Regions from separate parts of the Corynebacterium sp. NPDC060344 genome, predicted to be linked through region 2. Evidence: predicted binding sites of a transcription regulator. Region 2 holds the regulator's gene; each other region holds the start of a gene.
What was found. Region 2 encodes LexA, which represses DNA repair genes until DNA is damaged. Its sites were predicted from a motif close to CGAACANNTGTTCG; they were not measured.

Region 1 (5,705 bases), 110 kb from region 2:
GCTGCACCGTCCGCCCCCGACCCATCTCTCCCCCGAGGTCCCCGAGCGAATCCCGTGCGGACTGGGACGTCGACGGGAATGAAGGTTGCCGTCGCCGCGTATTTGGTCGCTTCGTTGGCGATGCTAATCGTGTCGGTTGGCGGGTTCCTGCTCATTCTCCTGTCGGCGTTCTATTTGCTCCAGACCATGTTCGTCCGCGTGCGGGTCGACGATGATGCCGTCCGGTTCCGCGCGATCATCGGCGAGAGCATTCCCTTGGAGACCATCACCGCCGCCCGCCCGTCGACCTATGACTGGGGCGACTCCGGGGGCGTCGGGATCAGGGGCGTCGAGTACCGAGGCAGCCGTGGCAAGCGTGTTGCGGTGGCGTCGCGGTCCGGTGAGGCCTTGGACATCGACACCACCGGCACGAATTGGACGATCGTCGTGCCCGACGGCACCGCCGAAGCACTGGCCGGCGACATCAACTCCCGCCTTGATCGATTGCACGGGTAGCCCCTCTCTTTGGTGCCGCCGGTCGGCGCCGGGTGGGAATTGAAAGGGGGCCGAAAGGACAGGTCGGGCGAACAGAGGTCGCAACAAGGCAGCAGGGACCACCGGAGGTCACCAGAGGACAGCAGGGGTAAGCAGTGGTCAGCAGTGGTCCTATGAAAATCAGAACGGGATCGTCGGGTCGGGGCCCAGCGGGTCCGGAGGCTCCGGTCGCATCGCCGGGTCCGCGTCGATCGATGCCCGGCGAATCCATGTGCGGCAGTTCTCCGACCAACCCTTTCGTCGGCCGGCACGCTCCGGAGAGACTCCCCAGAAGGCATCGGCTTCCGGATTCTCATCCGCCAACCACCCAAACCGAGACCCGGACTCACCGCGTGCCCTCTCACCGGGCACGCCAGAGTGGCGGGATTGGCCAGATGGTCGAGATTGGTTGGTCCGCCCCGATGATCGGGCCTCCCAACACGGATCCCACACGGGATCCTCGACTGCCGGCCATCCATCATCGGCAGCATCGGCCAGGCACCGTGCCTCTTCGGCGACCTCCCTGTCCGGGTCATTGAGTGGGCCGGCGGTGAACTCGGCCAGTGCCCTCTCATAGTCCGCGGTGGCCTTCGCATGCGCGGCCAGCGCCTCGGCGATCTCCGCGTTGTGCATCGCCTCGGCGGCCTCGGCTTCGGCGCGCATCCGCTGGGCGTTGGCACCGCGGATGGTCTTGGCCAACCGCGTGGCCTTCTGATCGAAGGTCTGCCGTTTAACGTGTGCGATCGGCCCATGGGGCACCGAGGTGGCGAAGGCGGAGCCGGTGTGATCGAACCAGTCGACGGAACCGTCGTCGTTCATCACCGCGTTCCAGTGTCGGCTCGTCTTGAGGTTGTGATGGTGCTGACACAGGCACTGCAGATTCCACGTCGCCGTCACTCCGAGAAGGTTGGAAGTGTCGCCGGCGATGAACGCGGCACCAGACGCATCGGGGTCGTAGTTGATGACGTGGTCGATCTGGCACTTGTGCGCGGGCACATCACACCCGGGGAACCGGCACCCGCCATCGCGGGCACGCACCCTGGCCTTCTGCGCATCGGAGGGCACGTAGCCGTCGACCTGGGAATCGGCGGAGAGCCGGACGTCGTCGCAGCGCTCCAACCACTGCTTGGTCAGGTACTTCGGCAACCATCCGGCGCCGTCGAGCCACAGGCGCAGCTCGCCCTCATCGGCGCCTGCGTCGGCGTAGACGTTCATGGTCACCTTCGCGCCGGCGAAGTCTCCCCGCGACATGGCCATCAGAGCGTCCGCGAGGGTGCAGTCCTCACCCGACTTGATCTTCGCGTCGCGGATGGCGCGGACGGTGGCCTCGAACTCGGCCATGCGGTCCTTGCGCAGACACACCTCCATCGCCCCGAAGTCGCACGGGTAGTCATTGACGATGGTCACCTTCTCCGACTCCAGGGCCTTCTTCTCCTCCTCATCGGGAGGTGTGGAGATGGGTTCGACTGATTCGATGATGGCGCGGAGCTTGCGCATGAAGTTCTTCTGTCCCGGCAGTGCCTGAAACTCCTTGTTGGGGATCAGGTACTCGAGGATCAGCTTTTCGACGTCGGCGAGGTGCTCGTCGGATACGGCGATGGTGGCATCGGCGATCTTCGCTAGGCGTTCCAGGGGCAGTGCGCCGGAGTAGGCGAAGTTGAGGATGCGGGGCATGCGGGCGAGCATGGTGCCGACGTCGCAGTAGATCTCCGCCCAATACGGTGTGACACCGAGCCGGGTGGCGATGGAGGCGATGTGGGAGTCGACGTCGGCACCGCCGTCGGGTGTGGAGGCGATGGCGGCGCCGAGGTTGGCGATGTTGCGGGCACGACCCATCGCGGCAACAGGTTCATCGCGTTCGGTGACCCACCGTTTGCGAAGAGGGGCTGGCTCGGCGTCTGAATCAGCGTCGGAGTCGGGCTCAGACTCAGGGTCGGGCTCGTTGCTGCGGCCATGGCCCGAATCGGGTCGTCGTTGCTCGGGTTGGTTGTGGTGGTGGTCCGGATCGTCGTGCTCATCGGCTGCGTCATGGTCGAAAGCCATGAAGATTCCCCCGGGAATGCGAGTACGGATCGAGAGTGGATCTTTGCGTGATCGCTGGTGCTGATCTGCCCTGGCGCGAGACCAAACCCCCGGCCCCGCCCCTATGTCTTACTGCGCTACAACTTGTTCCTGCTGTGCTACCTTGCTTCACCATTCATCATACACGCGTTCGAGATAGAAGTGACGGCAATGATGGTAACGATCAGGCATCTTTACGCACCATACAACCCTCCCCGCCCGCCCGAAACGCCAACCCCATGCGTCGCACAGGTTGTCGATACACCCATCACGCCAGGCATCCACCTCTCGCGCCGGATACCATTTCCCCCTACCGTGGGGCCATGCAGACTTCATTCCCCGCCAAAATGACTTCGGCACGCGGCCTGGCAGCGTCGGCCGCCGTTGCCCTGGCGCTTGGCCTCGCAGCGTGCGGCGCCGGCTCAGACTCCGAATCCGACACCAACACCGACACCACCACTGACACCGGCACCGCCACAGACACCGCCACCACCACCGAAAACCAAGGCACCGACGCCCCGGCCACCGACACTTCCGCCGCCACGGAATCGGCGGCGAAGGAGGGGGACGAGGGGTCGTCGTCAAGCGAGCCGTTCGCCATGACCGAGGGGTCGACGACGGTGACCATCGACCCGGGCCAGGCGATCCCGCTCAACGAAATGATGCGGGTCACGTGGGACTCGGAGGGGCATTCGACCTGCGGCACGATCCTGACGCTGATGACGCCCGACAACCTCATGCTGCGCTTCGACGCCGACGCGGGCTGCTCGGGCGAGTTCCGGGAGAGCCTGGACCAAAGCCTCGGCGCCACCGCCGGCACCTGGACGCTGATGCTCGCGGGGACGCCCGACGGCGACATCGAGGTCCCCATCGAGGTCGGCTAAACCCCCACCGTCGTGCCGTACCAGCCGGTCCCCTCGGGCAGGGTGCCGGCGAGGGCCTTCGTGATCTCGCGATCGGCCTCGACCCCCACCAGCCCGCCCTTCGGCTCGCCCGACGACCGCACGCGGATCAGGTGGATCTCCTCGGCCACGGGCGGCGCATCATGCGTGGCCATGTGCTGGTCGAGCAGCATGTTGTCCTCTTCGCAGTAATTGCGCTGGACCCGCACGTCGATGCCGTCGTTCCACAATCCGAGGGCGGTCAGCTCGACATGCATCTGCTTTTCGACGTCCCGCCACCGCCCCGGATCGAGCAGCGCCGTGAGATGAGTGGTGAAGGAACCCATGCCCCGAGGCTACCGCCCGAAACCGGCCTTCTTCAGGGCGTCGGCCATCGAGCCGCCGCCGGAGGTGGCGCGGTTGTTCCCGCCCTTGGGGCCCTTGTTCCGGTTGTTCCCCTTGCCGCCCCTGCCACGGTAGCCGCGCTCGGGCTTGGCGCCGGGCTCGTCGTCAAGCCGCAGGGACAGGCCGATGCGCTGGCGATCGACGTCGACGTCCATGACCTTCACCTTGACCACCTCGCCGGATTTGACCACCTCGTGGGGGTCGGAGACGAAGCCCTTGCTCATGGCGGAGACGTGGACCAGGCCGTCCTGGTGGACGCCGACGTCGACGAACGCGCCGAAGGCGGCGACGTTGGTCACGGTGCCCTCGAGGATCATGCCCGGGGTCAAGTCGGAGACCTTTTCCACGCCCTCCTTGAAGGAGGCGGTCTTGAACTCGGGGCGCGGGTCGCGGCCCGGCTTGTCCAGCTCCGCGATGATGTCGGTGACCGTGGGCACGCCGACGCCGGCGGACTCGTCGACGAAGTCGCGCGGGTTGAGCGACTGCAGGACGCGGGAGTTGCCGATGAGCTCCGCCACGCCCAGGCCCGTCGCCGCGGCGATGCGGTCGACGACGCCGTAGGACTCGGGGTGGACGGCCGAGGCGTCGAGCGGGTTGGCCGCCCCGCGCACACGGAGGAAGCCGGCGCACTGCTCGAAGGCCTTCGGGCCCAGGCGCGGGACCTTCAGCAGCTCCTTGCGCGAGGTGAAGGCGCCGTTGCCGTCGCGGTAAGCCACGATGTTCTCCGCCACGGTCGTGCTCACGCCCGCCACCCGGCCCAGCAGCGGCGCCGACGCGGTGTTGACCTCCACGCCCACGGCGTTGACGGCGTCCTCGACGACGGCGTCGAGGGAATGCGCGAGCTTCGTCTGCGACACGTCGTGCTGGTACTGGCCGACGCCGATGGACTTCGGGTCGATCTTGACCAGCTCCGCCAGCGGATCCTGCAGGCGGCGGGCGATGGAGACCGCGCCGCGCAGGGAGACGTCCATGTCGGGAAACTCGGCGGCCGCCAGCGCCGAGGCCGAGTACACCGAGGCGCCCGACTCCGACACGGTCACCGGCTCGGGGCGCGCTCCCCCGGCCTTGACCAGCAGGTCCGCGACCTCGCGGGCGAGCTGGTCGGTTTCGCGCGACGCCGTGCCGTTGCCCACGGCCATGAGCTCGACGCGGTGGGTGGCGCACAGGGTGGCCAGGGCGTCGCGGGCGGCGTCCCACTTGTTCTGCGGCTGGTGCGGGTAGACGACGACGGTGTCGAGCACCTTGCCGGTGCCATCGACGACGGCGCACTTGACGCCGTTGCGAAACCCCGGGTCGAGGCCGAGCGTGGCGCGCTGGCCGGCGGGCGCGGCGAGCAGAAGGTCGCGCAGGTTGCGGGCGAAGACGTCGACGGCCTCGGCCTCGGCGCGCTCCTTCAGCCGCATGCGGGCGTCGAGCGCCGCGGAGACCTCGAGCTTGGTGCGCCAGCCGAAGCGGATGGCCTGGTCGACCCACTCGGATTCGGGCAGGTCGAAGGCGCGGCGGACCATGCCCTCGTACACCGCATCGTCGCCGGCGTCGATGCCCAGCTGCAGGATGCCCTCCGACTCGCCGCGCAGGACGGCGAGCACGCGGTGGCCCGGCATGGACTCCAGGGGCTCGGCGTGCTCGAAGTAATCGCGGTACTTCGCGCCGGCCTGTTCCTTGCCCTCGACGACGCTCGCCGCCGCCTGGCCGGTGGACCACACGCGCTCGCGCACCTCGCCGACCAGGTCGGCGTCGGTGGAGAACGATTCGACGAGGATCGCCCGGGCGCCGTTCAGGGCATCCTTCGGCTCGGCGAAGCCCTCGGTGACGTAGCCGGCGGCCGTCTGCGAAGGGTCGGCG
Region 2 (5,705 bases):
CGACGCCGCCGCGTTCCCCGATCTGTGGCAGCAGGGCACCCTCGATTTCCGCCTGTCCTACCGCTTCGAGCCCGGCTCCGACGACGATGGCGTGACCCTCCACGTCCCCGTTCCCCTGCTGGCCGGACTGCGCGACGAGGGCTTCGACTGGCTCGTCCCCGGCCTGCGCCAGGAGCTGGTGGAGTCGCTGATCCGCACGCTGCCGAAGGCTTCGCGACGGTCCGTCGTCCCCGCCCCCGACTTCGCATCCAGGGCGCTGGCGTCCATGACGCCGTATGCCCGGCCGCTGCGCGAGTCGCTGGCCGACGCCCTGCGCCAGCTCGGCGGGTCCGGGATCAACGCCGGCGACTTCGACGTGTCCAAGTTGCCGCCGCACCTGCGGTTCAACTTCGCCACCGTCGACCGCCGGGGGAAGATCACCGACCAAGACAGGGATCTGAAGGCCCTGCAGCACCGGCGCGCCGGCCAGGTGACCACGGCGGTGTCGAAGGCCGCCGGGTCGTCGGAGCATGCCGCGGTGAAGGAGTGGACGGCCGACAATCTCGGCGCCGTGCCGGAGACCGTGGAAAACACCGTCGACGGCCAGAAGGTCACCGCGTATCCCACGCTGGTGGCCACGAAGGACGGCGTGGCCGTCAAGGTCGTGCCCACGGAAGCGCAGGCCAAGGCGTCGCTGGTCACGGCGACGCTGACCATGTTGCTGCGCGATTGCACCGTGCAGGCCAAGTCGATGGTCAAGGGCCTGCCGCTGCAGCAGCGCGTGGCCGTCGATGCGTGGCCGCATGGTGGTGCCGAGGGGCTCGTGGAGGATTGCCGCGTCACCGTCGTGCGCGATCTGATGATGGGAGCCGGCGGTCCCGTGCGCGATCCGGAGGAGTACGCAAAGCTCCGCGACGCCGTGAAGCCGCAGGTCCCCGGCCAGGTGCGCCAGCTCGTGGTCGGCATGGCCAAGGCGCTGCCGGCGTATCACCGCGTGGTGTCGCAGCTGAACGAGTGGGACGGCCCGGCCATCGACGACATGCGCGCGCAGCTGGAGTTCATGCTGCCCAAGGGCGCGGTCGCCCGGCACGGGTGGGCGAACCTGCGCCATCTCCCCCGCTATCTGGAGGCGATGGAGGTGCGCTTGGCGGACATGGCCACCGATCCCGACCGCGATGCAGAGCTCGAGGATGAGGTCGCCGAGGTCAACGAGCACCTGGCCGCGCGCCTGGCGAAGCTGCCGGAGGCGCGGAAGAAGTCCGCGGCCGTCCGGGACATCGGTTGGATGATCCAGGAGTTGCGGGTGAGCTTGTTCGCGCAGCGCCTGGGCACGGCGCGCACGGTGTCGCCGCAGCGGGTGAAGAAGGCCATCGACAAGCTGCGGTAGCCGGTGACCGTGCCCGGACTGCGCGTCTTACGTGCGGTCGTGGCGAAGCGACAGGATCTCGTTTTCGAAGTCCTGCGCCGAGCTGAACGACTTGTACACCGACGCGAAGCGCAGGTAGCCGACTTCGTCGAGGTCTCGCAGCGGTTCGAGGATGGCCAGCCCGATGTCGTTGGAGTCCACCCGCGGGGTGCCCTTGGACCGGAGGGTTTCCTCCACTTGCTGGGCGAGCAGTTTCAGCGCTGCTTCGGGGACCTCGCGCCCCTGGCATGCCCGCCGCACGCCGCGGATCACTTTGTCGCGGCTGAAATCTTCGACGACTCCGTCGCGCTTGACGACGATCAGCTGCGACCGCTCTAGCGTGGTGAATCGTTTGCCGCACGCCAGACACTCGCGCCGGCGGCGGATGGTCATTCCATCGTCGATGAGACGGGAGTCGATGACCTTGGTTTGGTCGTGGTGGCAGAACTGGCAATGCACGTCGTCGAGCATACGGTGCCCGCGCCCCACGCCCCTACTGCTGGTGAGCGGCGCCGACGTAGGTCGGGGCCGGTGCCGTCTCCGGGGCGGGCGCGCCCATCCCGGAGAAGTGCAGCATGAGGCCGAACACGGCGCCGACGCCGGCGACGACGGCCATCGAGGTGCGCGTGCGGCGCACCCCCTGCACCGGGCCGCGGACGGCCGAACGACCGTCGCGGACGTGCCCGATGTTCGAAACCCCGTGGGTGGGCGCAGAAGTGAGGGCCGTTCGTCGTGTGTTCGGACGGCGCGACGCGCCCGAAACACCGCCGGGGCGACCGTTCGACGGACGACGGGTCGTACGGACCCGCGTTCGATCCGTCGCGGCACCCGTTCGAACATCGGCGGCGGCGCGACGACGCCGCACGGCGGTTCGGGCAGCCGGGCGAACCGCAGCAGCATCGTTCTCGAGCCACGAGGGAACCTGATCCCCGGACTCCGTGGAGTCCACGTCATGCCAGTTCAGGGTGGCGGTGCGGTAGTCTTCGATAAAAGCGGTCATCGGTTGGTTCCTTCCATCCGGTTACTCGCGAGCATCATACGAAACGGTTTCGAAAATCCCGGTCGCGGTCACTGCACGAATGTTCGACTGCGTTGCTGTGTTCGATTTATATCACCGCCCCCGGATCCCGTCCAGACATGGGGGCAAAAACTTCGAACAGTTGTGCCACCCCCGCACGATTTGGTGTAGGGTCGTGTTCGAACGGCAGGCACGAGCGAGGCAGGTCCGATCGCGCGCATGGCCGATCGACCTGAGCACGACGACATCGAGCACCGGGGCACCCGAGCCCCGTGCACCCGAGCATTAGTCACCCGAGCACTACGCAACCGAGCACGACCGAACCCGGTGGGAGTGGAAACATGGCCGATAAGAAGCAGCCGCACAAGAACACGTTGACGGACCGACAGAGGCGCATCCTGGAGGTCATCCAGGACGCGGTGTCCCTGCGGGGCTACCCGCCGAGCATCCGGGAGATCGGTGACGCGGTCGGGCTGAACTCCACGTCGTCGGTGGCCTACCAGCTCAAGGAGCTGGAGAAGAAGGGCGCGCTGCGCCGCGATCCCCACAAGCCGCGTGCGGTCGACGTCCGCGATCTGAAGCAGAAGCTCGACAACCACGCCGGCAAGCCGGGCCCCAAGCCGAAGTCGGCGTCGGTCCCGGTCGTGCCGGAAGGCGCCACCGCCCCGACGTATGTGCCCATCGTCGGCCAGATCGCCGCCGGCAACCCGATCCTGGCAGAGCAGAGCATCGACGAGCACATGGCGGTTCCCGCAGAGCTCACCGGTCCGGGCGAGCTGTACATGCTCCGCGTCGTCGGCGAGTCGATGGTCGATGCCGGCATCTTCGACGGTGACTGGGTCGTGGTGAAGTCGCAGCAGACGGCCAACAACGGCGATTTCGTCGCGGCGATGATCGACGGCGACTCGGACAGCGAGGCCACGGTCAAGGAGTGGCACGAGGATCGTTCGGGCAAGTGGCTGCTCCCCCACAACGACGCCTTCGAGCCGATTCCGGTCGACGGTGGGGTGACCATCCTCGGCCGCGTCGTCAGCGTCCTGCGCCGTCTCTGATCCACCACCCGAGAAGGGGCCCGAGCACCATGTGCTCGGGCCCCTTCTCATGCATTCGGTGCGCCAGCCAGCATGTGGTGCGCGAGCCAGGCCTCAGGCCCCGCTTCCACCGCGCGCACAGGTTGGCGGGGAGCAAGCCGGGGAAGCCCCCATTCAATCTCAGAGTTTTCGCGGCCGTGAATCCGGCCTCAACCTGCAGGAGATTGAATTCTTGACCCCCTATTTCTTCAAGCTCAGAGTCCGCGTGCCCCTCGGAAAGGGCGCGAAAACCCTGAGATTGAATTGATGGGTCGATTCCAACTGAATTCAGCGACCATCCATGCATTCACGGCCCCACGCGGCGGCGCGGGACGTCCGTGACGAGCCTCGACGGCCACGGTGAGCCGCGACGTGGACCGCTACCCCAGGCCGAAAACGGAGCGCGCGGCTACTCCAGGCCGAAGACGGAGCGCACCGCGGCGCGAGCGGCATCGGCGTTCGGCGCATCCAACGCCGCACGAGCGGCGTCGGCACACTGGGCGGCGGTGACCTCGGCGAGCTGGGCCCCCACGCCCGGCAGCGCCGTCGCGGCCGCCGACAGCGAGTTCACCCCGAGGCCCACGAGCACGCAGGCCAGCAGCGGATCGGCCGCGGCTTCGCCGCACACGCCGACCGGGGTGCCGGTGAGCTTGCCGGACCGGCACGTCATGTCGATCAACCGCAGCACCGCCGGCTGCCACGGATCCGTGAGGTACGCCAGGTGCGGCGACAGGCGGTCGGCGGCCATCGCGTACTGGGTCAGGTCGTTGGTGCCGATGGAGACGAAGTCGAGAACCTTCATCAGATCGTGGCTCATCAGGGCCGCGGCGGGAATCTCGATCATCGCACCCGGCGTCAGGCCGCGTTCGCGGCAGAGCCCGGCGAACCACTCGGCCTCTTCCAGGGTCGCCACCATCGGCGCCATCACCCACGTCGGGGCCTCCGCTCCGCGGCCCGCCTTCGTGCCGGCCAGTGCGATGGCGTCGAGCTGGCGTTCCATGAGCCCCGAGTTCGACCGCGAAATGCGCAGGCCGCGCACGCCCAGCGCCGGATTGTCCTCGTCGCCGAGATTGGCGAAGGCGATCGGCTTGTCGGAGCCCGCATCGAGCGTGCGCACGACGATCTTCGACTCCGGGAACGCCTTGAGCACCGTGGCGTAGATGTCCGCCTGATTCTCCACCGTCGGTTCCGTGGCCGCCGACAGGAAGCAGAGCTCGGTGCGGAACAGGCCGATGCCCTCGGCCGCGCCGTCCGCGGCGATGCGCGCGGCATTGCCGTCGCCGACGTTGGCCAGCAGCTGCACGTGTTCCCCGTCGGCGGTGCGCCCCGGACCCGACCACGCCGCGATCTTGTCGGCCATCCGCGCGGCCTCGTCCACCGCCGCCTGCGCGACCGCCGGGTCGGGGTCGGCGGTGATCTCCCCCTTGGCGCCATCCACCAGCGTCAGGGTCCCCTGCTCGATGACGCGCAAGCCCGCGCCCGCCGCCACCGCGCACGGCACGCCCAGCTGCCGGGCGATGATCGCCGTGTGCGACGTGGGCCCGCCCAGCGTGGTCACCATCGCCACGAACAACTCCGGGTCCAAGGTGGCGGTGTCGGCGGGCGACAGGTCGTCGGCAAGCAAGACCGACGGCTCGATCACGGCCGGCAATCCCGGCTCGTCCTCGCCGCGCAATTCCGCGATGACGCGATCGCGGATGTCCTCCAGGTCCGTGGTGCGCTCGGCCATGATCCCGCCGGCGGCCTTGAACATCTCCACGAACTTCTCGATCGCCGCCATCGTCGACGACTCCGCGCCCACCCCGGCCTTGATCGACTTCACCGCGGCCCGGTGCCACCCGCGGTCCAGCGTCAGCTTCGAGGTGGCCAGGAGCACCTCGGCCGCGTTGCCCTCGGCACGGCCGGCGCGGGCGGCCAACCGCTCGGACACCGCCGCGGCCGCCGCCCGGAAGCGCTCGATCTCGGCCTCGGCGTCGCCGGCATGCGGCTCGCCCTCCGGCGGCAGCGCGGGACGCGGCCGCACCCACACGGCGGGCGCATACCCCACTCCCGGGACGACGGCGGTGGCCTTCAACGTGGTGGACGACGGCATGGGCTCTCCTGGACTACGGAATGGATCGATTCACCCGCTGCGGGCGAGGCCCGAACGGAAACTCCTTGCGCAAAATCTTACTCCACATTTCCCACATTGAAACCCAATTCTCGCTTGACTTTCCAACATATTCGGGCATGA
Region 3 (5,705 bases), on a different contig from region 2:
TCTCCTCATCGTTGCCGTTGGGTTGGTCGTGTACCTGTTCCGCGCTCGCCGTTCGGGGGACGGGCGGACGGAAAACTCCGCCGCCGCGTCCTCCGAATAGCTTTCTTCGTGGGGCCGACCCGAGGAAGGGGACGGGCCGCTGAGGGGGCCGGCCCGGTTTTCTGGAACCGGGCGGGGGCCGGGCAGATGCTCTCGTGCCCGTCGGAGGTCCCGTTGAAAGGAAAAGGTCGGGAACTGGGGGAATCAGAACGGAACCGTCGGGTCGGGGCCCAGCGGGTCCGGCGGCTCCGGCCGCATCGTCGGGTCCGCATCGATCGACGCACGGCGGATCCACGTTAAGCAGTTCTCCGACCAGCCCCGCCTACTGCCGGCGCGCTGCGGTGAGACTCCCCAGAATGCGTCGGCCTCCGGATTCTCATCGGCCAACCATCCAAATCGTGCCCCGGACTCGTCGCGTGCCTTCTCATCGGGCACTCCGGATTCGCCCCGTCGTCGGGATTGGTTGGTCCGCCCCGATGATCGGGCCTCCCACCCCGGATCCCACACGGGATCCTCGACTGCCGGCCATCCGTCATCGGCGGCGTCGGCCAGGCACCGTGCCTCTTCGGCGACCTCCCTGTCCGGGTCATTGAGGGGGCCGGCGGTGAACTCGGCAAGTGCCCTCTCATAGTCCGCGGTGGCCTTCGCATGCGCGGCCAGCGCCTCGGCAATCTCTGCTCGGTGCATCGCCTCAGCCGCCTCAGCTTCGGCCCGCATCCGCTGTGCATTGGCGCCGCGGATGGTTTTGGACAGTCGGGTGGCGCGCTGATCGAAGGTCTGCCGCTTGATGTGCGCGATCGGCCCATGGGGCACCGAGGTGGCGAAGGCGGCACCGGTGTGGTCGAACCAGTCGACGGAACCGTCGTCGTTCATCACCGCGTTCCAGTGTCGGCTGGTTTTCAAGTTGTGGTGGTGCTGGCACAGGCACTGCAGATTCCACGTCGCCGTCACGCCGAGCAGGTTGGAAGTGTCGCCGGCGATGAACGCAGCACCAGCAGCTCCACCAGCGGCATCTCCCTCACAGGTTCCGCCACCGATGACCATCCCCGGTGCACCCTTCATGGCGTCGGGGTCGTAGTTGATGACGTGGTCGATCTGGCACCTGTGCGCCGGCACATCACACCCAGGGAACCGGCACCCGCCATCGCGGGCACGCACCCTCGCCTTCTGCGCATCCGAGGGCACGTAGCCATCGACCTGGGAGTCCGCGGACAGGCGAACGTCATCGCAGCGCTCGAGCCATTGCTTGGTCAGGTACTTGGGCAGCCAGCCGGCGCCGTCGAGCCACAAGCGCAGCTCGCCATCATCGGCGCCTGCGTCGGTGTAGACGTTCATGGTGACCTTCGCCCCGGCGAAATCACCGCGCGACATGGCCATCAAGGCGTCGGCGAGAGTGCAATCGACGCCTGCCTTGATCTTCGCGTCGCGGATGGCGCGGACGGTGGCCTCGAACTCGGCCATGCGGTCCTGGCGCAGACACACCTCCATCGCCCCGAAGTCGCACGGGTAGTCATTGACGATGGTCACCTTCTCCGCCTCCAGGGCCTTCTTCTCCTCCTCATCGGGAGGTGTGGAGATGGGTTCGACTGCCTCGATCATGGCGCGGAGCTTGCGCATGAAGTTCTTCTGGCCCGGCAGTGCCTGAAACTCCTTGTTGGGGATCAGGTACTCGAGGATCAGCTTTTCGACGTCGGCGAGGTGCTCGTCGGAGACGGCGATGGTGGCATCGGCGATCTTCGCCAGGCGTTCCAGGGGCAGTGCCCCGGAGTAGGCGAAGTCGAGGATGCGGGGCATGTGGGCGAGCATGGTGCCGACGTCGCAGTAGATCTCCGCCCAGTACGGTGTGACACCGAGGCGGGTGGCGATGGAGGCGATGTGGGAGTCGACGTCGGCACCGCCGTCGGGTGTGGCGGCGATGGCGGCGTCGATGTTGGCGATATTGCGGGCCCTCCCCGTGGTGGCGACGGGTTCATCGCGTTCGGTGACCCACCGCTTGCGGGGAGGAGGCGGCTCGGATGGCCGTTGCCTGTTCTGCTCGTGTTGGTTGTGGTGGTGGTCCGGATCGTCGTGCTCTTCGGCTGCGTCATGGTCGAAAGCCATGAAGATTCCCCCGGGAATGCGAGTACGGATCGAAAGTGGATCTACGTGTGATCGCTGGTGCTGATCTGCCCTGACGCGGAACCAAACCCCCGGCCCCGCCCCTATGTCTTGCTGTACTGCCTTGCTTCACCATTGATCATACACCCGTTCGAGCGATCGAAGGTGAACGGGAGGTGACGGTTTGGCAACTTTTAGCAGCGCAAACGGGACATAATCCCACCTGGCGCCGTACAATGTTCCATCCCGTGAGGTCGAACGTAAGCGCTACTTTGGGCGTTTCTGTGCGGTCGACTGTGGGGTCGGCTGCATGCAGCACGGCATGCAGCACGGCATGCAGCACGGCACGCAGCACGGCACACCGCACCCGCAGGCCGCACGGCCGGGCACGGGATCGTCGTCAAGCACAGGCAGTGCGGCACCGGCACGTATCCTTGGCGGGCCCCATCCCACGAGCGAAAGCGACGATCGATGACCGACAAGCCCACCGTCTACTTCCTGTGCAACACCAACGGCGGCAAGTCGCAGATGGCCGAGGCCATCCTGCGCCTGCGCGCCGGTGAAGCGGGCCGGGACATCGAGGTCCTCTCCGCGGGCCGCACGCCCGCCGACGCCATCAACGCCGGCTCCGCCGCCTCCGTCGCCGGCATCGGCGCCGACATGTCCGCCGGCACGCCCGCCGCCATCGACGGCGACGTCATGCGCTCCGCCGACCGCGTCATCGTCGTCGGCGGCGCGGACATTCCCGCCCACGACGGCATGAAGGCCACCATCGAGCGCTGGGACGTCGACGAGCCCAGCCGCCGCGGCATCGAGGGCGAGGAGCGGATGGACATGATCCGCGACGAGATCGACGGGCGGGTCAGGAAGCTTCTCGACGAACTGTGACCGCCCCCGCGGCCACCACCACCGCCACGGCCGCCACGGCCAGCGACAACCGCTGCCACAGGCCCAGCCACAGGTTCGGGCCACCGATCTCGTGGAGCCCCGACGTCACCGCCACCGCGGCCAGAAGCACCAGGAACACGGCGGCCAGCACCCGCCGTCCCAGCACCCACAGGCCGACGCCGACCAGCGCCATCCCGGCGGCGGCCGTCGACGAACAGATCGAATGGGCCAGCACGGCGGACTTGTCCGCCTCCGACAATGCCGCCGACGCCCCCGGCCCGACGGTGGTCACCGTGGGCATGCGGAAGATCGAATCCGCCACCGTCGCCCCGCCCCACAGCACCAGGCCGGCGGGCACGAGCAGGCGGCGCCACACGGCGGCGATGACCAGGCCGATCACCGCCAGCAGCGTCCCCGACACCGTGTCCAGGCGCGCGAACAGATCCCCGTGCGGCTCGGTGCGCGCGGCCAGCTCGGAGGCGTAGGACCGCAGCGGATCCACCCCGTTGGGCAGGAACCACTCCAGCACCCACCCCGAATACACCACTGCCGCGACTATGGAGAGGGCGATTGCGGCGGCGCGGGCCGTCGTCAAGCGGGAACCGGACAACCTAGACCCGGCCCAACGGACCGACCAGCGGCAGGGGCTGGTAGGCGTCGCGGAGTTCCTTCAGCGACAGGTCATGGGCGTGGAGGCGCTTGTCCTCGTCCGTCGTCGGCTGGAAATGGGGGACGGGCTGCGGCTTGAAATCATCGTCGATGGCCACGTACGTCATCGACGAATGCAGCGCCAGCTCCAGGCCACCGCGGCCCTTGCGCGGCTCGCCCGAATGGACGTGGACGCTCATGTGCATCGACGTGTTGCCCGTGCGCAGGATCCGCGCCCGGACCTCGACCAGATCGCCGATGTGGATGGGCTTGTAGAACCGCACGCCGCCCGCGTACACCGCGATGGTCTGGCGGCCGGCCCAGTTCATGGAGCACGCCGACGCGGCCTCGTCGATCCACTCCATCGCCGTGCCGCCGTGGACGTTGCCGCCCCAGTTGACGTCGGACGGCTTGGCCAGGAAGCGCGTGACCAGCTCCGGCGCCGACGACTCCGCGGTGTACACCTGGGCGCGCATGGCGGCCTCGATGTCGCGGCGCAGGTCGAAGCGGGAAATGGCCGCCTCCTTGATGCGCTCTTCCTCGTCGGTCGTCGGCTCCCACATGGGCACCGGCGTCGGCTTCCGGTTCTCGTCCATGGCCACGAAAATGACCAGGCAGTCGGCGGCGCGCGTGAACTCGCCCTCGCGCGGGTCGCGGGACAGCACCTCGTTGACGATGTGCATCGACGTCCGCCCCGTGTACGCGATCTTCGAGCGGACCTCGACGATGTGGCCCGACGGGATCGGGCGGTCGAAGTGGATGTGGCCGAAGTAGGCGGTCACGCAATACTGGCCGGACCAGCCGGTGGCGCAGGCGTAGGCCGCCTTGTCGATCCATTGCAGCACGCGGCCGCCGTGGACGCTGTTGGAGCCGGCCATGAGCACGTCCGTGGGCGCGGCGAGGAAGCGGAGGGTCACCGAAGGCGAAGGCATGGCGTCAACCATAATGCGGGCATGTCCAAGAAGGTCGATGCAGTCGAGTTGAGGGCCGCGATGGCCGCAGTGGAGGGCTGGTTGCTTGACGACGCCCCGGCGTCCCCGCGCCCCGCCCGCGCCCAGGTGGCCGCGGCCGTGCGCCTGTCCGCCCGCATGCTCGCCGACGAAGCGCCCGGGCACAGCGTGGAGCTGCGCGTGCCCCCGTTCGTGGCGGTGCAGTGCATCGAGGGGCCGCGGCACACCCGCGGGACGCCGCCCAACGTCGTCGAGGTGACGCCGCGGACGTGGCTGCGATTGGCGCTCGGCCTGGTCGGATTCGACGAGGCGGCGCGGCGGGCGGGGGAGGAGCCCGGCGAATCGATGGACGTCTCGGGCACCCGCGCGGGGGAGCTGGCCGGGCACCTGCCCGTGTGCCGTTTGGGGTGAGCGGGCCCGGCCGGTTTGGCCCGGGGCCCGGCGGCGCGACTATCCTTGTCCGCGTGGCCGATACCCTGAACTACGGTTCCCCCGCCCCGGCGTCATCCCCGTCACCAGCCTCCCCGCTCGACGATCTCGGGGAGCAGCAGCCCCGCGAAGAGTGCGGAGTGTTCGGCGTCTGGGCGCCCGGCGAAGACGTCTCCAAGCTCACCTACTACGGGCTGTTCGCGCTGCAGCACCGCGGCCAGGAGGCCGCCGGCATCGCGGTGGGCGACGGCGACCAGATCCTGGTCTTCAAGGATCTCGGCCTGGTGTCGCAGGTCTTCGACGAGCAGTCGCTCGACGCCCTCAAGGGGCACATCGCGGTGGGGCACACGCGGTACACCACGGCCGGTTCGCCGTCGTGGGAGAACGCCCAGCCCATGTTCCGCATGGCGCCGGACGGCACCGACATCGCCCTGGGGCACAACGGCAACCTGATCAACCACGTCGCGCTGGCGGAGGAAGCCGCCGGGCTGGGGCTGGTCGACATCTCCGACCACCTGCCCAGCGACTCCGACATCATGTGCGCCCTGCTGGCCCACGAGACCGGGCTGGTGGCCGAGGAGCGCCGCGACGACGAAAACGTGGCGCACACCGACACCACCGTCGAGGCCGCGGCGACGCGCCTGCTGCCGCGGC
Region 4 (5,705 bases), on a different contig from region 2:
GCACCATGTTCGTCGCCCGCGCCACCGGCAGCCGCGCCGCGGTGCCTGCCGACGTGCGCCACGTGACGCCCGTGACCGCAGCCGAACGACGCTCCGGAATGACGACGCCGTGCCCACCGAAGGCGGCGGTCGAACGGATCACCGCACCCAGGTTGCGCGGGTCGGTGATGTTGTCCAGGCACACGACCAGCCCCGGCTCGCCGGAGTCGACGACCTTGTCCAGCAGCTCCTCCACGGCCAGGTACTTGTACGGCGGGATCTGCAGGCCGATGCCCTGGTGCAGCGAATTGCCGGTCATCCGGTCCATCTCGTGGCGCGGCACTTCGCGGATCGGGATGCCCCGGTCGTTGGAGATGCGCACCGCTTCCTGCAGCCGATCGTCGTTGTCCGTGCCCAGCGCAACGAACAGCGCACTGCCCGGCACCTTGGCATGAAGGCACTCGACGACCGGGTTGCGGCCCACGACCAGCTCCGTACCGTCCGAGACCTTCTCGTGCCGCCCCTGATCACGGCGCCGCTTCTGCTGCGCCTGCTTGTGGGCCTTGTGATAGACCCTGTCCTCCGCCTTCGGAGTCGGCCCCTTGCCCCGCAGGCCCCTCTTGTGGCCGCCGGTGCCGCCGGCCTCCTTCTTGCTCGACTTGCGCACCGCGCCCCGTCGCTGGGAATTGCCCGCCATATTCTCGCCTCTCGCCTTCATCGCTTCCGGTGCCGCCGGGCTTTTCGAGCCCGCCCCGGCATCGTCATCGGGTGATCGTGTTGATCGTCGTGATCGTGTAGTTCCGGTCATCGTCCGTGGGGCGCTGCTCGCAGGCCCCTCGGGTTCATGTCATTCGGTTCCCGTCAGTCTCCCAGCGACCACTTCGGCCCATCGGCGGTATCGGTCACGGTCACGCCGGCTTCCGTCAGCCGGTCACGGACTCCATCGGCGGTGGCCCAATCCTTCTCTTCCCGGGCCACCCTGCGCGACTCGAGCTCATGGCCGACGAGCACGCCCAGGGCGTGCATCGCCTTGCCATCGCCGCCACCGGCAGCCGCCCACTTCTCCGACAGCGGATCAAATCCCAGAACGGCCGCCATCGCGCGAACGGACGAGGCCGCCGACTTGGCTGCCGCGTCATCACCGTCGGCAAGCAACTGGTTGCCCGCACGCACCGCATTGTGCAGCTCGGCCAGGGCCCGCGGGACCGCAAGGTCCTCGTTCATCGCCGCATCGAACGCCTCGGGGCGCTCCCCGACCTCGACGTCGCCGAACTTGTCCGCGGCGCGCTTCAGGAACGCCTCGATGCGACGGTACCCCGCCGCCGCCTCCTGCAGCGCCTCCTCCGAATACTCCAGCACGGAACGGTAATGGGCGCTGCCCAAGTAGTAGCGCAGCTCCACCGGGCGCACCATGCCGAGGATGTGCGGCACCGACAGGACGTTGCCCAGCGACTTCGACATCTTCTCGCCGGACATGGTCACCCAGTGATTGTGCATCCAGTAGCGCGCGAACCCGTCGCCGGCCGCATGCGACTGGGCGATCTCGTTCTCATGGTGCGGAAACTGCAGATCCAGCCCGCCGCAATGGATGTCGAACTCGCCGCCGAGATAATAGGTGGCCATCGCCGAGCACTCCAGGTGCCAACCCGGCCGCCCGTCGCCCCACGGCGTCGGCCACGACGGCTCCCCCGGCTTCGCGGACTTCCACAGCGCAAAATCGTGCGGTCCCCGCTTGCCCGGCGAGTCCGGCTCACCCTGCTCCATCTCGTCGACGCGATTGCCGGACAGCGACCCGTAGTCCCCGCCATCCGACGCCGCCCATGCGTTGACGTCGAAGTACACGTTGCCGTCGACGTCGTAGGCGAAGCCGTTGTCCATGAGCCGGCGCATGTATTCGACCATCTGCGTCACGTGGCCCGTGGCCCGCGGCTCGACGCTCGGGGGCAGCACGCCGAGCTGATCGTAGGCCCACGTGAACTCCCGCTCATACGTGGAAACCCACTCCCACCAGGGACGACCGTTCTCCGCGGCCTTTGTCAGAATCTTGTCGTCGATGTCGGTGACATTGCGCACGAACGCGACGTCGAGCCCCTGCGCCACGAGCCAGCGACGCAGGATGTCGAACGCGACGCCCGACCGCACGTGCCCGATGTGCGGCATCGCCTGCGGGGTCGCCCCACACAGGTACACGGACGCGTGCCCATCGCGGATGGGCTCGAAATCTCGCAGCTCACGGGTGGCGGTATCGAAGATTCGGAAGTTCACGCCCCCGAGTGTAGCGGTCACCGCGGGCGCTCCCGAACAGTTGCGCAGCGCGTGACCAGGGATCACGGCATCGAAGACGCCGACAGTTCACCGGAGGTTCATGGGACGTTCGATGACCCCCATTCACCGCATAGGTTCCGCCTGCCGGGGCAGGCCGAATCATTTGCTTTACGACGACCACGCGCCACTCCAGCACCGTCCGCCCCACTTGCACCGCATCAAAACCACCCGGATAACGACGAATGAACGTTCGATTAACATCAGATTCGCACTTGTTTTCGACGCCCCCATCCCCTATGCTCGAGGCCAGAGGTTCGAAGGTGGGCCACAACCCGAGGGGGACGGGAACCAATGCTTGACCAGCAACCATCACCACGCACAGGCCATTCCGCGCCGCATGATGCGAGCAAGGTGAATCTCGACGAGCTGGCCGCGTTGATGCACGCGGCCATCAACGCACTTCTCGCGCTCGCCAGGACATGCGAATCAACGCCCCTGTCGGCGACGGCGTTGCTGCAGCTGGCGCCCGTCGTAAAGCAGCTCGATTCGGCCCGTCGGGGCATGGCCGTGCTGGATTCGCGAGTGGCGGAAACGGTGGTGTCGGAGCAGTTGTCGCGGATCCTGGGGACCACGCGCGCCGATGACTTCCTGGTCGACGAATATCGGCTATCCCGGCGTGAGGCGTCGACCCGCGTGAAGGCCGCGACGTTCCTCGGAGATCATCCGGATCTGAAGGCAGCGGCCCACGTCGCCTTGCGTTCGGGAGATCTGACGTTGAGGGGAATCGCGGATGTCGCGAAGGAAGTCGTCTCGTTGGACGACCGCGCGGAGAGGACCGGAGCCGATATCGCGGCCGAGGTGATCGAACGCTGCCCCGCCCACGGCCCGCACGGGGCGGGCGCGCTGTGCAGGAAGCTCGTCAAGAAGGAGAACAGGCGATTCCCGCGGGACCCGAATGCGGCGCACAAGGAAAGGAGGCTGACCGTCGGAAAGCAGGACGGCGATGGTGGCGCGAAGGTCAACGGGTATTTCGACGCCGCGACGCTGGCGCTGCTGGAGGCGTGGCTGCTCACGCATGGGCTGAAGAAGGGCGGCCACGATGATGGGCGGACGCCGGCGCAGCGCAACGCCGACGCGCTCGACTTGGCGTTGCGCACCGCGCACGAGGCGCATCCGCGGGTGAAGGGCAAGCCGATGTGCACCGTCGTCGCCGCCCTGCGCATGGATGATCTGGCGGCGGCGACGGGAGCGGCCCCGACTAACGGCACGCACCCGACGCGAACGACCGTGAAGGCGGGATCGGGCGTTGACCTGGGTCTGATCGACCTGCTGAGGCTCGGGCTTTCCGACGACATGTACACCGCCATCATCGACCCCGACGCCCCGATGACCGACGCCAAGCTGAAGCTCGGGCGCACGAAGAGGTCGGCGAGCCTCGAGCAACGCATCGCGCTGCAACTGCTGGACGGGACGTGCCAACACCCGGGATGCCACCGCCCACCCGATGCGTGCGACGTCCACCATCTCGACGCGTGGCTGCTCGGCGGGGAGACGGACCTGGGGAATCTGACGCTGCTGTGCCGCCGGCATCATTCCGACAATGACGACACCCGCGCCGACCCGAGACGCGGCCACATGACGCCCCGCCACGACGATCCGAGAGGCCGGACGGGATGGGCGCGGCCCGTCGGCGCGGATGGGACGCGCGAGGTGCGGTTCAACGACGTCGGCGGGGCCGAGGTCCGGGAGAATTGGGTTGACGGTGCCGGGACGGGCGGGGCAGCGGCATGAGCCCGACGGCGCACCGAAGCGCGATCGGCCCCGATGGCGGCTCCGGAGGCGGAGCCATTGGACTACTGGGCGTCGGTCCGCTTCCAGACGACGGCGGTGCCCACCGCGGCGACGCCTTCGCCACGGCCGGTGAAGCCCATGTGGTCGGTGGTCGTGGCGGACACGCTCACCGGGGCGCCGATGTACCCCGACAGGACCTTTTCGGCTTCCTCGCGCCGGGGGCCCATCTTCGGCCGATTGCCGATCATCTGGGCGGCGGCGTTGCCGATGACGAATCCATTGTCCTCGAGCAGCTGCCGGCATTCCCTGAGCAGGCGCTCGCCCGACACGTCGTCGTATTCGGGCCGGCCGACCCCGACGAAACTGCCCAGGTCACCGAGGCCGGAAGCGGACAGCAGCGCATCGACGATGACGTGGGCGACGACGTCGCCGTCGGAGTGGCCTTCGCAGCCGTTCTCTCCGTCGAAAAGCAGGCCCGCCATCCAGCACGGCTTGCCCTCCTGGACCTGATGGGCGTCGGTGGCGATGCCCACGCGGGGGATGATGATCGGCGCGGCGGGCATGTCACGCGCCGAGTCACTGGCCTTGTCAGCGGTCATGTCAGAGGTGTTGTCAGAGGTCATGTCATTCTCCGGAAATCTCGAACTCGGTGGACTCGGCCTCGTCGGCGATCTGCGTCGCCAGCGCCAAGTCGAGCGGGGTGGTCACCTTGAAGGCCATCGGATCGCCCTGGACCACGTGGACGGGCACGCCCAGGCGCTCGACCAGGGACGCGTCGTCGGTGGCGTGGACGGCCTCGCTAGCGGGCCGGCCGAAGTGCTCCTCGTACGCGCGGCGCAACAGGGGAAGGCGGAAACCCTGGGGCGTCTGCACGGCCCGGAGGGAGGAACGGTCGGGAGTGCCCACGACGACGTCGCCGGCCACCTCTTTGATGGTGTCGGAGACGGGCAGCACAGGGATGACGGCATCGTTGCCGCCGACGACGGAACGGACGACGCGGGCGATCATGCCCGGCGGCGTCAGGGCGCGGGCGGCGTCGTGGACGAGGACCACGCCGTCGTCGGGCATGGTGCGCATGCCCTCCCAGACGGAGTCGATGCGCTCGCCGCCGCCGACGATGAAGTCGACGTCGCCGCGAATACGGCCGGCGGCCTTGGCGCGGCGGAACAGCTCGCGGGCGTACTCCATCATGTCGCGGGAGACGATGACGGCGATGTCGTCGACGGCCTCGGAACGTTCGATGGCCGCAACGGATCGCTCCACCAGGGAACGGCCGCGCAGCTGGACGTACGCCTTGGGAATGGGCTCCCCGAGCCTCGTGCCCCGGCCGGCGGCCGCGACGAGCGCGGTGACCCGCATGCCCACCTCCGGCCTAGTCTTCGGCGTCGAGGTCGACGGCCGTGGCGTCGGTGCCGTCGGCAGCGTCGGAGTCCGCGGCGGCGGCCTTCGGCTCGGCGGAGTTGGCGGCCTCGTCGGCGAGCGCCCGGTGGCGCTCGATGGTGGCCTCGATGCGGGAGAAGAGCTCGGCGGTCTTCTCGTCGTCGACGCCCTCGGCCAGCGACAACTCGCCGACGAGAACCTGGCGCGCCTTGCTGAGCATGCGCTTCTCGCCCGCGGACAGGCCGCGGTCCTGATCGCGGCGCCACAGGTCGCGGACGACCTCGGCGACC

Region 1: the regulator LexA is predicted to act here: its motif matches at 2,715-2,728, upstream of ACFWGD_RS01220 (HNH endonuclease signature motif containing protein).
Region 3: the regulator LexA is predicted to act here: its motif matches at 2,277-2,290, upstream of ACFWGD_RS09765 (HNH endonuclease signature motif containing protein).
Region 4: the regulator LexA is predicted to act here: its motif matches at 2,484-2,497, upstream of ACFWGD_RS09420 (DUF222 domain-containing protein).

The regions. Positions count from the first base shown of each region.
Region 1 is NZ_JBHXCS010000001.1:263,294-268,998, forward strand. Features, by position in the region: gene ACFWGD_RS01215 (DUF1648 domain-containing protein) at 1-495, shown strand, start outside; gene ACFWGD_RS01220 (HNH endonuclease signature motif containing protein) at 655-2,556, opposite strand; gene ACFWGD_RS01225 (hypothetical protein) at 2,898-3,458, shown strand; gene ACFWGD_RS01230 (hypothetical protein) at 3,455-3,802, opposite strand; gene ACFWGD_RS01235 (Tex family protein) at 3,812-5,705, opposite strand, start outside.
Region 2 is NZ_JBHXCS010000001.1:155,366-161,070, forward strand. Features, by position in the region: gene hrpA (ATP-dependent RNA helicase HrpA) at 1-1,366, shown strand, start outside; gene nrdR (transcriptional regulator NrdR) at 1,394-1,843, opposite strand; gene ACFWGD_RS00725 (hypothetical protein) at 1,878-2,021, opposite strand; gene lexA (transcriptional repressor LexA) at 2,744-3,454, shown strand; gene ACFWGD_RS00735 (phosphoenolpyruvate--protein phosphotransferase) at 3,882-5,564, opposite strand.
Region 3 is NZ_JBHXCS010000007.1:117,834-123,538, forward strand. Features, by position in the region: gene ACFWGD_RS09760 (cytochrome c biogenesis CcdA family protein) at 1-100, shown strand, start outside; gene ACFWGD_RS09765 (HNH endonuclease signature motif containing protein) at 244-2,139, opposite strand; gene ACFWGD_RS09770 (low molecular weight phosphatase family protein) at 2,608-3,024, shown strand; gene ACFWGD_RS09775 (DUF998 domain-containing protein) at 2,999-3,571, opposite strand; gene ACFWGD_RS09780 (acyl-CoA thioesterase) at 3,636-4,604, opposite strand; gene ACFWGD_RS09785 (sterol carrier family protein) at 4,626-5,033, shown strand; gene purF (amidophosphoribosyltransferase) at 5,087-5,705, shown strand, end outside.
Region 4 is NZ_JBHXCS010000007.1:41,675-47,379, reverse strand. Features, by position in the region: gene rlmB (23S rRNA (guanosine(2251)-2'-O)-methyltransferase RlmB) at 1-676, opposite strand, end outside; gene cysS (cysteine--tRNA ligase) at 841-2,244, opposite strand; gene ACFWGD_RS09420 (DUF222 domain-containing protein) at 2,656-4,035, shown strand; gene ispF (2-C-methyl-D-erythritol 2,4-cyclodiphosphate synthase) at 4,098-4,598, opposite strand; gene ispD (2-C-methyl-D-erythritol 4-phosphate cytidylyltransferase) at 4,660-5,394, opposite strand; gene ACFWGD_RS09405 (CarD family transcriptional regulator) at 5,408-5,705, opposite strand, start outside.